DNA from 3 places in the Pseudoalteromonas sp. SWN29 genome. Region 3 is predicted to be linked to each of the others. Evidence: predicted binding sites of a transcription regulator. Region 3 holds the regulator's gene; each other region holds the start of a gene.
What was found. Region 3 encodes sigma-54, which starts transcription at its own class of promoters, with help from an activator protein. Its sites were predicted from a motif close to GTTGGCACGNNNNTNGNNT; they were not measured.
Positions count from the first base shown of each region.

Region 1: the regulator sigma-54 is predicted to act here: its motif matches at 1,913-1,931, upstream of I6F53_RS05505 (hemerythrin domain-containing protein).
Region 2: the regulator sigma-54 is predicted to act here: its motif matches at 1,596-1,614, upstream of flgF (flagellar basal-body rod protein FlgF).

Region 1 covers NZ_JADYXE010000010.1:12,739-17,001, reverse strand. The annotation lists gene I6F53_RS05525 (RluA family pseudouridine synthase) at 1-806, shown strand, start outside; gene I6F53_RS05520 (DUF6500 family protein) at 808-1,026, opposite strand; gene I6F53_RS05515 (hypothetical protein) at 1,056-1,310, opposite strand; gene I6F53_RS05510 (hypothetical protein) at 1,371-1,625, opposite strand; gene I6F53_RS05505 (hemerythrin domain-containing protein) at 1,971-2,396, shown strand; gene I6F53_RS05500 (plasma-membrane proton-efflux P-type ATPase) at 2,486-4,263, opposite strand, start outside.
Region 2 covers NZ_JADYXE010000048.1:24,766-29,028, forward strand. The annotation lists gene flgG (flagellar basal-body rod protein FlgG) at 6-794, opposite strand; gene flgF (flagellar basal-body rod protein FlgF) at 816-1,559, opposite strand; gene flgE (flagellar hook protein FlgE) at 1,717-3,039, opposite strand; gene I6F53_RS16475 (flagellar hook assembly protein FlgD) at 3,100-3,780, opposite strand; gene flgC (flagellar basal body rod protein FlgC) at 3,794-4,225, opposite strand; gene flgB (flagellar basal body rod protein FlgB) at 4,231-4,263, opposite strand, start outside.
Region 3 covers NZ_JADYXE010000013.1:13,116-17,378, forward strand. The annotation lists gene I6F53_RS06795 (HPr family phosphocarrier protein) at 1-103, opposite strand, end outside; gene rapZ (RNase adapter RapZ) at 146-991, opposite strand; gene ptsN (PTS IIA-like nitrogen regulatory protein PtsN) at 1,010-1,462, opposite strand; gene hpf (ribosome hibernation promoting factor) at 1,467-1,754, opposite strand; gene I6F53_RS06815 (RNA polymerase factor sigma-54) at 1,781-3,280, opposite strand; gene lptB (LPS export ABC transporter ATP-binding protein) at 3,350-4,075, opposite strand; gene lptA (lipopolysaccharide transport periplasmic protein LptA) at 4,072-4,263, opposite strand, start outside.

The DNA of each region.
Region 1 (4,263 bases), on a different contig from region 3:
ATAAGCACGATTTAAAACCAATTGCTATGGCAGAGTTTTGGTGGGGAGCTGCGCCTAAATCAGCAATTAGGCAACATAAAAACTACTACCCTTCTTGTTATAGCAAATGCCAACCAATACTTGGGCACATGTTAAAGGGCTTAAACGTTGAAGATAACCCGCTACTTATCAACCCAGCTCAGGGTAAAGATCTAAGTATTGTTTATAAAGATGACGATTTACTTGTGGTAAATAAGCCTGCTGAGTTTTTATCAGTACCTGGCGTTAATATTGAAGACTCAGTGTATATGCGTATTAAAACGCAATTTCCAGAGGCTTCAGGCCCGCTAATTGTGCACAGATTAGATATGTCGACTTCTGGGTTATTGATGATTGCACTTAATAAACGCGTGCACAAAGCGCTGCAAAAGCAGTTTATTGACCGCACCATAGATAAACGTTATGTCGCATTAGTTAATGGTAACGTAGCTGAGGATAGCGGAGTAATCGATTTACCCTTAGTGCTCGACTTTGATGATAAACCGCGCCAAATGGTGTGTTACAAACACGGAAAACCTTCACTTACTACCTGGCAGGTTTTAGATCGTAATAACAATATTACCCGATTACAGTTATACCCTAAAACAGGGCGAACTCATCAATTAAGAGTGCATTGTGCCCACAGTTTAGGTTTAAACATGCCTATAATAGGCGACACACATTACGGAAAAAAAGCCGATAGATTACATTTACATGCAGAATACTTAACATTTACTCACCCAATTACGCTTAAGCGATTAGAGTTTGAAGTAGCCGCAGATTTTTAAGCTAAAGCCTATCTAAGATCATTTGTTTGATGGTCTTTGCTTTTACAAAATGATCTAATTTATGAATGTGTATCCACCAAGTAGCTGCTTCCATGAGTAGCTCTGGGTTGTCGTTTTTATTGGCAAAAAATGCATAAAAAGAAAGCCCAACGTTTTCGCCTTTGCTGGCTATTTTTTTATCGCATACAGTAATTATTTTTGCTCTTAGTTCTTCCCTCATACATACCTTATTTAATTATATTTTTACTATTAAAATACGCTATTTAAAAAACTAACCATTAGCTGTAAAAGGCTTCGATCAACCAAGCCATGATTCTCAAGCTCTTTATTAGGCGTATTTACTCTTGTAGCTTTGCATTCATTATCTAATGGCTCATTTTTAAGTGTGTCGGTTTCGTATGCAATATCAGCTTGCTCCATGCACTTTGCTGAGCCCGCATAAGGTTGCGCTGCACAGCCGTTTAATAATAATAAAAGTGAAATTGTTATCAAAAATTGCTTCATAACTAATCCTATTTTTACGCAACTTATTTGCTTTAGACTATAGCTGAAAGTTAGCCGTATTTACTTTTCTACCACCATTACAAAAAATTCAAAAAAGAACGCCCCCACTGCATCAAAGAAAGTGTCGTTTTTTTCATCTTTTTTTATTTGCGCACTTATGCATTGATTATAAACCTCTGTGCTTGTTTGAGCGCCATTTCGATCAACCATTTCAGCCTCTTCAATGCAAAAGTTAGGGTCTGAACGCGGGGCTGTACTACATGCACTTAATAAAGCGCACAGTAATAATGCGACGACGAGGCTTTTTATGTTCATCCTTAAACTATCCTATTAAGTTAACGTGCTACTTGCATTTATACCGATTGGTATTATATGTGGGAGTAATATATAGGTTGTACCTAAATAACGCTGCTACTTTATCACTGCAATAGAATAAACAACCAGTAAGTATTTGTAAGGTTCTGTAGGGATTTATACTCTATTTATAATTGAACTATGTAAAAGCCTGAAATTTTTGCATTCATGTCACTGTAAAATTTACAGTAATAGCAGCCTGAAAATAAAAAATAAAAATAAACTCATTAAAATACATCAACTTAATATTTGGCATTTAGTTTGCTAATTAATGATATAAACAAATAAATTGTAAAAGGATGAGTTATGAATATTTTTGAAGCACTACGTCACGATCATGACAAACAACGAGAATTGGTAGATGCGCTTATTCAAACACACGGCGACACAGAGCAGCGCCACAAGCTAATGGATGAGCTAAAAACGGAATTAGAAGATCACGCAAAATTTGAAGAACGTTACTTTTATAACCCCCTTATGTTTGATGACTTAACTCATGAAAAAGCGCGCCACAGCGTAGCTGAACATCACGAAATTGATGAATTAATTGAACAACTTGAAGATACCGAAATGAGCTCGTCTGCATGGTTAGTTGCAGCTAAAAAGTTGCATCATTTAGTGCACCATCATCTGAGTGAAGAAGAACATGAAGTATTTCAATTAGCCGGTAAAGCATTGACCGAAGGGCAAAAAGAGAGCCTAGCAAAACAATACAACGATGCTATGCACTAGTTGCATAAATCATAAACCGAATTTAACACTCCCTGTGTACTTATTGGTTATAAGCCACTTGGCTTATAACCATTTTTTAAGCCTATGTGCTAATTTTTCTCTAGTAAGGGAGCTTCTGTTGGATCAAAAACTTTATAGGCAATTAGTTTTAAGCCATCATTAATAAAAAACCACACCAAGGCATATCCCCATACAGCAAATGCCCATCCCCATCCTAGTGGAGTCATAAACACGCCGTAAACAGCAATCAACGTTGCTATAATTTGCGTACCAAATACCGCTGCCATTAATATATTTGACGGCTTAATTGACCAAAATGGACCACGAGTACGCGCTGAAAATATAGTTAAGTGCCCCGCTACCGATAGTAATAAATACATTAAGGTTTGAAGATGAGGGCGGTCAAATTCAAATACTTTATCGCCTAAATAAAACAAACCAAAGGCAGCTATTGGACCAACAATCCCCAGTACTGAAGAGATCCCTAAAACGAGTCGCATATTCCATGTTTCGGGCTTATTTTGATAATGCACATTATCGTACGCAATAGATAAAATGGCCGCATCGTTAAGTAGCGCAAGCATCACTATCATCACGGCTGTTAGTGGATAAAAGTTAAAAATTAATATCGCCATGGTCATAAACAGTAATACGCGAAGTGTTTCTGCAACGCGGTAAATTGCATAACTGTTCATGCGTTGAAAGATTTTTCGGCTCTCTTTAACTGCATCAATAATAACCGACAAGCCATCGGTCATTAACACAATAGATGCTGCTGAACGGGCAGCATCGGTGGCACCCGATACAGCAATACCACAGTCAGCTTTTTTAAGTGCTGGCGCATCATTTACACCGTCTCCGGTCATACCAACAATGTGCCCTCTATGCTGTAGCACATCAATAATATGGTATTTATGCTCAGGGAATACTTGCGCAAAACCATCCGCGCTCTCGATAGAGTCATCTAGCTGCGTTGTTTTATGATGCTCAACGGCACCAAAACCACTGGCATCTAAAATATTTGTTCCTAAACCGAGTTTACTGGCAGTTTCGCGTGCAATCGCCACTTGGTCGCCGGTGACCATTTTAACGCTCATTCCCATTTCTTTTGCATCGGTAATCGTTTGTATTGCCTCTTCACGCGGTGGATCAAAAAGCGGCAATACACCTATAAATTGCCATTTACCCTGACCGTCTGTTTTAGCAACCGCTAAAGAGCGAAACCCACGTGCTGCAAATTCATCTATTGACGCCTCAACTTGAGTTTTAACTGCCTCAATATTAGCCGACAAGGCTAAAATAACTTGTGGTGCACCTTTGGTTACTTTAAACGTTTTGCCGTCAGCATTTTTAACTGACGCTTCAGTGCGTTTGCTTACAGGATCAAATGGTTGAAAATGCTCTATATAGTAGGAATCTAGATGATGCTCAGCTTTTACACTTTGTAATACTGCTAAGTCAATCGGATCGTTATTTTCTGAGCGAGATGCCAATGCGGCGTTCAATATAACGTCATCGCGGTTTACTTCATTAAGTGCATTATCAACACAAAACGGGTCACCTAACGTTAATAAATTTTGCGTAAGTGTGCCGGTTTTATCAGAGCACAAAATATCAACGCCTGCTAGCTCTTCAATTGCAGCTAAGCGCGTTACAACTACTTGCTTTTTAGCCAATAAACGAGCGCCTACCGCCATAGTAACTGATAGCACTGTTGGCATTGCTACCGGTATTGCCGCAACGGTTAATACGAGTGCAAACTGTAATGTGGTGATCATTGGATCATCGCGAAACAAAGCAACAATAACTATAAGCAGTACTAAAGCCGCAGCAAGCATTATTAAATAATTACCAATTTTAAGCACTG
Region 2 (4,263 bases), on a different contig from region 3:
CGCTATTAAAGCTGTTGATTGATGTAACTCATCATTTCGTCAACGGCCGAAATTACTTTTGAGTTCATTTCGTAAATACGCTGAGTTTCGATTAGGTTTACTAGCTCTTCAGTTACATTTACGTTTGATGTTTCGAGTGAACCTTGAATAATGCTACCTAATCCTTCAACACCCGGGTTACCTTGTACCGGCGCACCACTTACAGCGGTTTCGGTATAAAGGTTTTGACCGATTGGCTCAAGGCCCGATGGATTAATAAAATCACTAATAGTAAGCTGCCCAATGACGACGTTATCGGCTTGCCCTGCAACACGTACAGATACTTCGCCGTCTTGTGAAACCGTAATTGATTGCGCGTCGTCTGGTACATTCATTTCTGGCTGAATAACGTAACCTGCGCCCGATGTTACAATTCGTCCATCGCCATCGGTAGTAAACTGGCCGTTGCGCGAGTAAGCAATATTGCCATCTGGTTGCAGTACTTCAAAAAAACCTTCACCAGAAATCATCCAATCTAGTGAGTTTTCGGTGGTTAGCATGTTGCCTTGTGTAAACTCTTTTTGGTTAGCTACAACTTTAGCACCCGCACCTAACATTAAGCCCGACGGCATTTCGGTATCTTGCGATGAACGACCACCTGGTTGATTAATATTTTGATAAAGTAAATCTTCAAATATAGCGCGGCTTTTTTTGTAACCTACAGTACTCGCATTCGCTAAGTTATTTGAAATAACCGATATATCGGTTTGTTGGGCGTCTAGCCCCGTTTTACTGATCCACAATGCTGGGTTCATAATATTGTCCTCACTTTAAAGTTAAACAATGCGTAATAGCTGATCTTGACGCTCGTCAATTTCTTCAGCTGTTTTCATTAATTTCACTTGTAATTCAAATTGGCGCTGGTGGCTTATCATGTCAACCATTTCGTGAACAGGATTTACGTTCGACATCTCAAGCGAACCACTTAAAACTTTTACATTGGCAGAGGTATCTACTGTTACATTTGGTTTGGGTCTAAATAAACCATCGTTACCTTTTTCGAGCTGTGAGCTATTTGCTTCAACCACTCTAAGCGTATCTACTTCTTCTAAAAAGTTAGCCGGTGCACCTTGCGGACGGACCTGAATGGCACCATCTTCACTAAACTCAATTTTTTCGAGTGGTACAGGCAAAATAACAGGTCCACCTTCGCCAATAACTTGACGACCATGACTTGTTACTAACATGCCTTGCGCAGTAATATTAAGCGTACCTACTTTGGTATAAGCTTCGTTGCCTGAGGCATCTTGCACGGCAAGCCACGCGTTATCGCTCATTGCGATATCTAAGTCGCGCCCGGTTTGAACAATGCCACCCGATACCATGTTAGAACCCGGACGCTCTTGCATTGAAAATACACGTGTAGGCAAACCTTCGCCAAACGCTTGCATAGAACGCGCCTGTGCAAAGTCGGCTTTAAAACCTGTTGTATTTGCATTCGCCAAATTATTGGCTTTAAGCGCAAGCCCCTGTAGGCTTTGCTTAGCGCCAGAGGCCGCAATGTAGACCATTTTGTCCATAGTATCGACTCACATAAAAAATCTCTGAACTTACAAATGCAAAATAGATGCCAGATTAAATTTGACGCAACATTGAGAGGTATTTAGAAGGGCTAGCAAAGAGGACTTATAAAAAAGGCTGCAAAAATGCAGCCTAATATATTCAATTGAGTGTAACTTATCGAATCTGCAAAATACTCTGCTGAATAGTTGAGTTAACTTCAAGCGCACGTGAGTTTGCTTGAAAGTTACGCTGTGCGCTTATCAGATCAACTAATTCGTTAGTTAAATTAACATTCGATTGTTCAAGAGCTGAAGAATTTATATTACCTAGAGTTCCTGAACCAGGTTCTCCGGCAATAGGTTCACCCGATGTTAAACTCTTTTTCCAAGCTGTATCGCCTACTTGCTGTAAACCTTGCGAATTTGAAAAACGAACCATTGCTACTTGACCTAAAAAAGTTGAATCCCCATTACTATATGAAGCGACAACCTTACCATCCGTACCTATATCTATACCTGCTAGACGACCAACGGTTGCTCCATCTTGCTCAAGGGCTTTTACTTCAAATCGACTTGCATACTGTGTAGGAACTTTATTAGCTGTTCCTGCTTCGTCACGCCAGTTTATTTTTATGTTATCTGGAAAGCTAGCTCCATTTGTCAATAAACCTGACAAATTTGTTGCATCAAGTTCTTTTGGATCAAATGTTGTGTCTGTATTACCTACTCCATCTGTAGTTGAGGGTATACCACTTGCATCAAAGCCAAACTCACTTAGTGCTCCAACACCAGCAGCACCAGTACCGTCGAATGATTCTCCATCCAAAGTTCCATGAGTCTCCCAAGTATTAGAAGCCGTTTTTACAAAGAAAAACTGTAAAACGTGTGGTTCACCCAACGAATCGTAAATTGTTGTTGATGTTGAGGAGTTATAACTTGCACTTTCTGATGAGCTAAATGTGGTTACAGAAGGAATATTTTCTCTTGAATCTAGATTAAACGAACTGTACACAAGAGATGTTGCGCGTGGCGATCCTGAGGAGTCAGGTATTTGAAGTGCTGACGATGTACTCAAGCTAACTGAAGTTGTATCACCTGTAGACTCATCAACAGGAAAACCCTGCAAAAAGTTACCCTTTGCATCAACGACAAAATTATCTTTGTTCAATTTAAATGCACCTGCACGTGTATAGGTAAAATCCTGTGCACCTAGATCTTCACTCATCGCAAAATAACCTTCACCCGTAATAGCTAAATCAAGCGAGTTATTTGTAAATTGCAGTGAGCCTTGATGAAATTGCTGTGCAACCATGGTTGTTTGTACACCATCACCATTTTTAGTCTTACCAGAGCTAAATACTGACGATGCGTAAACATCAGCAAACTCAGCGCGTGACTCTTTAAAACCCGTTGTATTAACGTTTGCAATGTTATTTGCCGTTACGTCTAAATCTTTTTGTGCGGCAGCTAAGCCGGTTAATGCAATATTGAAGCTCATAATTCACCTCTAACCTGTTAATATTTAGCCTGCTGACAGGCGAAGTATAATTAAAATTTATTACGCGATTTCTGCGACATCTGTCAGCCTAACCGCACCTTCTTTCGTATTAATAATAATGCCACTTGAGCCATTAATATTAACGCTTTCAATGTTCTTAAATGTAGCAATGGGTAAGCTTGAAAATTCACCGTCAGTACTTCCTTCAGCTGTCACTGAATATTCACCTTCAGGTAAACGCTCACCAGCTTCATTTTTGCCATCCCAGGCAAAACGTACCGCACCTGCTGGTTGAGAACCCATATCAATAGTTTTTACTAATTGACCTGATGCATCAGTCACTTTAATCGTTAAATTATCAACGGCTTCTTCTGCCACTGCCGAACCTTTAGCATCACCCGTTTCATTTAAATCAAGGGTGTTTGATTCAAGTAAAGCTTGCTTGCCGACAAGTGTTGATGCTTGCAGGGCTGAATTTGATGTCATCGAAGTCGCTAAGCTATCAAAATTCGAATTTAAATCGCTGATGCCTTGCGCCATCGTAAAGCTGGTCATTTGCGCAATCATTTGGTCGTTATCCGCAGGGTTACTGGGATCTTGAAACGACAGTTGCTGTGTTAATAAGGAGAAAAAATCTTCCTGTGTTAACGCATCGCTTTCACCTTCGCTGGTCGCTACTTGCTTTTCTTGCCAGCGTATAGAGTCTAAATAGGATGAAGATGTACTAATATCGTTACTCATAACCTACCCTCGGTTACCGCTGCCCTAGCAACAGTGTTTTACTTAGCATTTGCTTTGCTGCATCAGCAACTTGCACGTTTGTTTGGTAAGAACGAGAGGCAGAAATCATATTTGCCATCTCCTCTACAACATTAACGTTGGGTTTATAGATATAGCCATTTTCATCCGCACTTGGATGGTTTGGGTTATATTCAATTTGTAATGGTGCATTACTTTCAACAATGCCCAAAACTTTAACACCAACTGCGGAGCCCTGTTGATTACTTGCTGATGCTGAAGCTTTTGTTAGCTCAGCCGCAAATACAGGTTGTCGCGCTCGGTACGTTTTGTCTTGAGATGAACTAATGGTATTAGCATTAGAAATATTACTAGCTGTAGTATTTAAGCGAACGTTTTGTGCGCTCATACCCGAACCTGCAATATCAAAAACATTATATAAACTCATAATTTTTATCCTTGACTACCGAGAGCTTTATTCAGACC
Region 3 (4,263 bases):
TAATTGTCGCATCAAACTGCACTGCTAATTGGGCAAGCACGGTGGCTGCTCTGGCGTGCAATCCTAATTTGTTTTTTATTAAAAAAGTGTCTTCACAATGCATAACTTACTCTACCTAAGCTGAACAGGTGATTATTCAGCTATATTATTTTTCTTGTTCGCGATGGCGAATTTTAACATTGGGATGTGTCATTGCAAAACTTTCACCGATAGTTTGCGCTAAATATACAGAGCGATGTTGTCCGCCTGTACACCCAATAGCAATGGTTAAATAACTGCGGTTATTTCGCTCTAAGTGCGGTAACCATGTTTGTACAAATGTCTGAATTTGCCATGTGAATTTTTGCACTATGCTGTGATTGGCCAAATAATCTTTAACGGGTTGATCTAACCCATTTAAAGGTTTTAATTCAGGTTCCCAATGTGGATTTGGTAAAAAGCGTGCATCAAATACGTAATCTGCTTCTTTTGGTATACCGTATTTAAAACCAAACGATTCAAATGTGACAATCAGTTGCTTATCTTTTTTACCTAAAATCTTTTCACGAATAGATTCAGCAAGTTGATGAACACTCAAATCAGTTGTATCTATCATAAAGTCGGCGCGGGTGATTAATACATCAAGTAATTCTTTTTCTTTTTTGATGGCTAAATCAAGAGGCAACGAGTCAATTGATAGTGGGTGTAATCTACGAGTTTCAGAAAAACGTTTGATCAATGTTTGGTCGTCGCTATCTAAATAAAATAACGTAGGTTTTGCAAAGCCAGGCAAGTATTCAAGAATATCGTTAAATTCATCTTGTTGTTTAGGGATGTTACGCACATCAATGCTAACAGCAATTTTATCATAGCTATCAGACACACTGCGAACTAATGAAGGAAGCAAGTTAACTGGAATATTATCTACGCAATAATAACCTAAATCTTCTACAACGCGTAAAGCAACCGACTTTCCAGAACCAGAACGGCCGCTTATGATAATTAACTCCATTTAACACCCTTTATAAAACTATGATTGATTGACAATAACTTGGTAAAGCTCAGCATCTGATTTTGCACTGCGTAACTGTTTACAAAAATCTTTGTTGTTTAGTTTATCAGCAATGGTTGCTAGAGTCTTTAAGTGCTGCTGGTTATCGCCATCTGGTACGATGAGTGCGACGAAAATATCAACAGGGCGATTATCGATTGCATCAAAATTTATTGGAGTTTCGCTAACGAGTACTAAAGCCAAAGGCTCTTCTGCACCGCTCATTCTTCCATGAGGAATGGCAATGCCACGCCCTATACCTGTACTACCCAATTTTTCTCTGCTCATTAAAGCATTAAGAATATCTTGTTGCGGTAAATACGGAAGTTTGTCGTGAGCAAGTTCGCTAATGAACTCTAAAATTCTTTTTTTGCTATTAAAAAGGACCGCAGCTTTGCTGCAGTCCTGGCATATAAGTGAGCTTAATTTCATCATATTAGTGTCGAGCAAGCTTCTCTTTGTGTTTAATTACTTGTCGATCGAGCTTGTCGATCAACGAGTCAATGGCGGCATACATATCTTGATGTTCTGTAGAGGCAAATAGCTCAGCACCGCTTACGTGTATGGTGGCTTCTGCTTTTTGATTTAATTTTTCTACATCGAGAATGACATGAACATTATTAATATGATCAGAGTGTCTTTCTAGCTTCGCAAATTTGGTATTAATATAGTCTCTTAGTGAATCGGTTAATTCTACCTGACGACCAGTTAAGTTTAGTTGCATAAGCATTACCCTCTTTTTTTTGCGTCTTAAATCAAACTTTTACGTTGATTTGACGGTGGAATAGCCAGAGATTCGCGGTATTTTGCGATTGTACGTCTCGCTACTTTAATTCCTTGCTCAGCCAATATATCCGCTATTTTGCTATCACTCAATGGTTTTGCTGAGTTTTCTGCTGCGATTAATTTTCGGATAAGCGCACGGATTGCTGTAGATGAACATTCACCACCGTTTTCGGTGCTTACATGGCTTGAGAAAAAATATTTAAGCTCAAATATACCACGGGGTGTGTGCATATACTTTTGGGTTGTTACGCGCGAAATTGTTGATTCGTGCATTTCTACCATTTCAGCAACATCATTTAAAACCATTGGTTTCATGGCTTCAGGACCGTGTTCAAAAAAGCCTTGTTGTTGCTTAACAATACAATTTGTTACTTTTAATAGTGTGTCGTTTCTACTTTCTAAGCTTTTAATAAACCATTTAGCTTCTTGTAAATGCGAGCGAATAAACTGGCTGTCACCACTGGATTTTACAGTGCGAGACATTGCCGCGTATTGGCTATTAACACGAATTTTAGGCATGCTGTCTGGGTTTAACTCAACAACCCAGCGGCCTTTAATTTTTTTAACTGACACATCAGGAATAACATACTCAGATTCTTCTCTTACAATAGTATCTGCAGGTTTAGGGCTAAGAGTATGTATTAATGTCATTACTTCCTTAAGCTCTTCTTCTTTGAGCTTAGTTTTCTTCATTAATGTACGATAGTCACGAGCAGCTAATAAATCAATATGCTCGGTTAAAATCATTTTTGTTTCATTAATGTAAGGTGTTTCTTTATCAAACTGGTTAAGCTGAATACACAAACACTCTTGTAAACTACGTGCAGCAATACCAACAGGATCAAACAGTTGGATGCGTTTTAATACAGCTTCAATTTCATCAAGTTCGACTTCGTTATCATCTTCGTTTTCTTGATTAAAGCTTTCTAAAATCTCTTCGCAGCTTAGTGTTAAAATACCTGAATCATCGACGGCTTCTACAATCGCAATAGCAATAGCTTCGTCTGTAGGGCTAAATGGCGTTAGTTGTAACTGCCACATTAAATACTCATGGAGCGTTTCAGTAGAGGCGCCTTGGTATATTGATTCGTCTTCAGGCATCGGACCCGATGATGCTGCTGGGGCGGCACTCATGTACTCATCCCAGCTAACATCCATAGCCATGTCGTCACTTAGCGTGTCTTTTGCAAGTGCTTCACCACTATCTTGTTCATATTCGCTTGGAACATCGTCGGCCGATGCGCTAACAGTTATGTCATCTGTATCTGCTTTTTGCTCGTTTTTACCTGCAGCGTCTTCGGAATAGTCTGGTTCTTCAACCTCTAATAGCGGGTTGCTGTCGAGAGCTTCTTGTATTTCTTGCTGGAGATCCAATGTACTGAGTTGCAACAAACGAATAGCTTGTTGCAGCTGTGGAGTCATTGTAAGTTGCTGGCCCATGCGCAGCTGTAGTGATTGCCTCATGTATCTCTAACAATCCTTTTATGTTGTTATAATTAATACTAGCAGATGCTTAAAGACATGGCGTAAATGTTACAGCCTAAATTGCTCGCCTAAGTAAACATCGCGTACTGTTTTATCATTTAATACGTGTTCTGGAGTACCTGATGCAATCAGCTCCCCATGAGAAACAATGTAGGCTTTTTCACAAACATCAAGGGTTTCTCTTACGTTATGATCGGTAATCAATACACCAATCCCACGATTTTTGAGATGTTCTATTATTTTCTTTATATCTAATACCGAAATTGGGTCAACACCTGCAAATGGTTCATCCAATAATATAAATTTAGGATCGGCTGCCAGCGCACGTGCTATTTCCACGCGGCGACGTTCGCCACCCGATAATGCCATACCTTGGCTATCACGAATGTGTTGTATGCTAAATTCATCTAATAATTTATCGAGCGTGTCTTCTCGGGCTTGTTTATTTAGCTCTTTGCGTGTTTCTAAAATAGCCATTAAGTTTTGATAAACAGTCAGCTTTCTGAATATTGAAGACTCTTGTGGTAAGTAGCCAATGCCTAATCTAGCACGACTATGCATAGGTAAAAGAGTAATATCGTTATCATCGATAGAAATTTTACCTTTGTCGCTAGGTACAAGTCCTACTATCATATAAAAAGTGGTAGTTTTACCTGCGCCGTTAGGGCCAAGTAAGCCAACAATACTGCCAGCTTTGACTTCAAGGCCGACGTTTTTTACAACTTCACGGCCTTTATAGCTCTTTGCTAATAGCTCTGCTTTTAATGTGCTCATGGTTGACCTTTGTCGCTTTTTTTACTTTTTTTAGTCTCGATTGGTACTAAAATTGTGTGAACGCGGTCAGTTGAGTTTTCATCTTTTTCGGCACTGATTAGCTGCTGCTCTATATCGTAGGTAATGCTTTTAGCATTTATTTTTTGTCCCGCTTGCGATACTTGTGCATTACCAACAAGCGTTAAAAA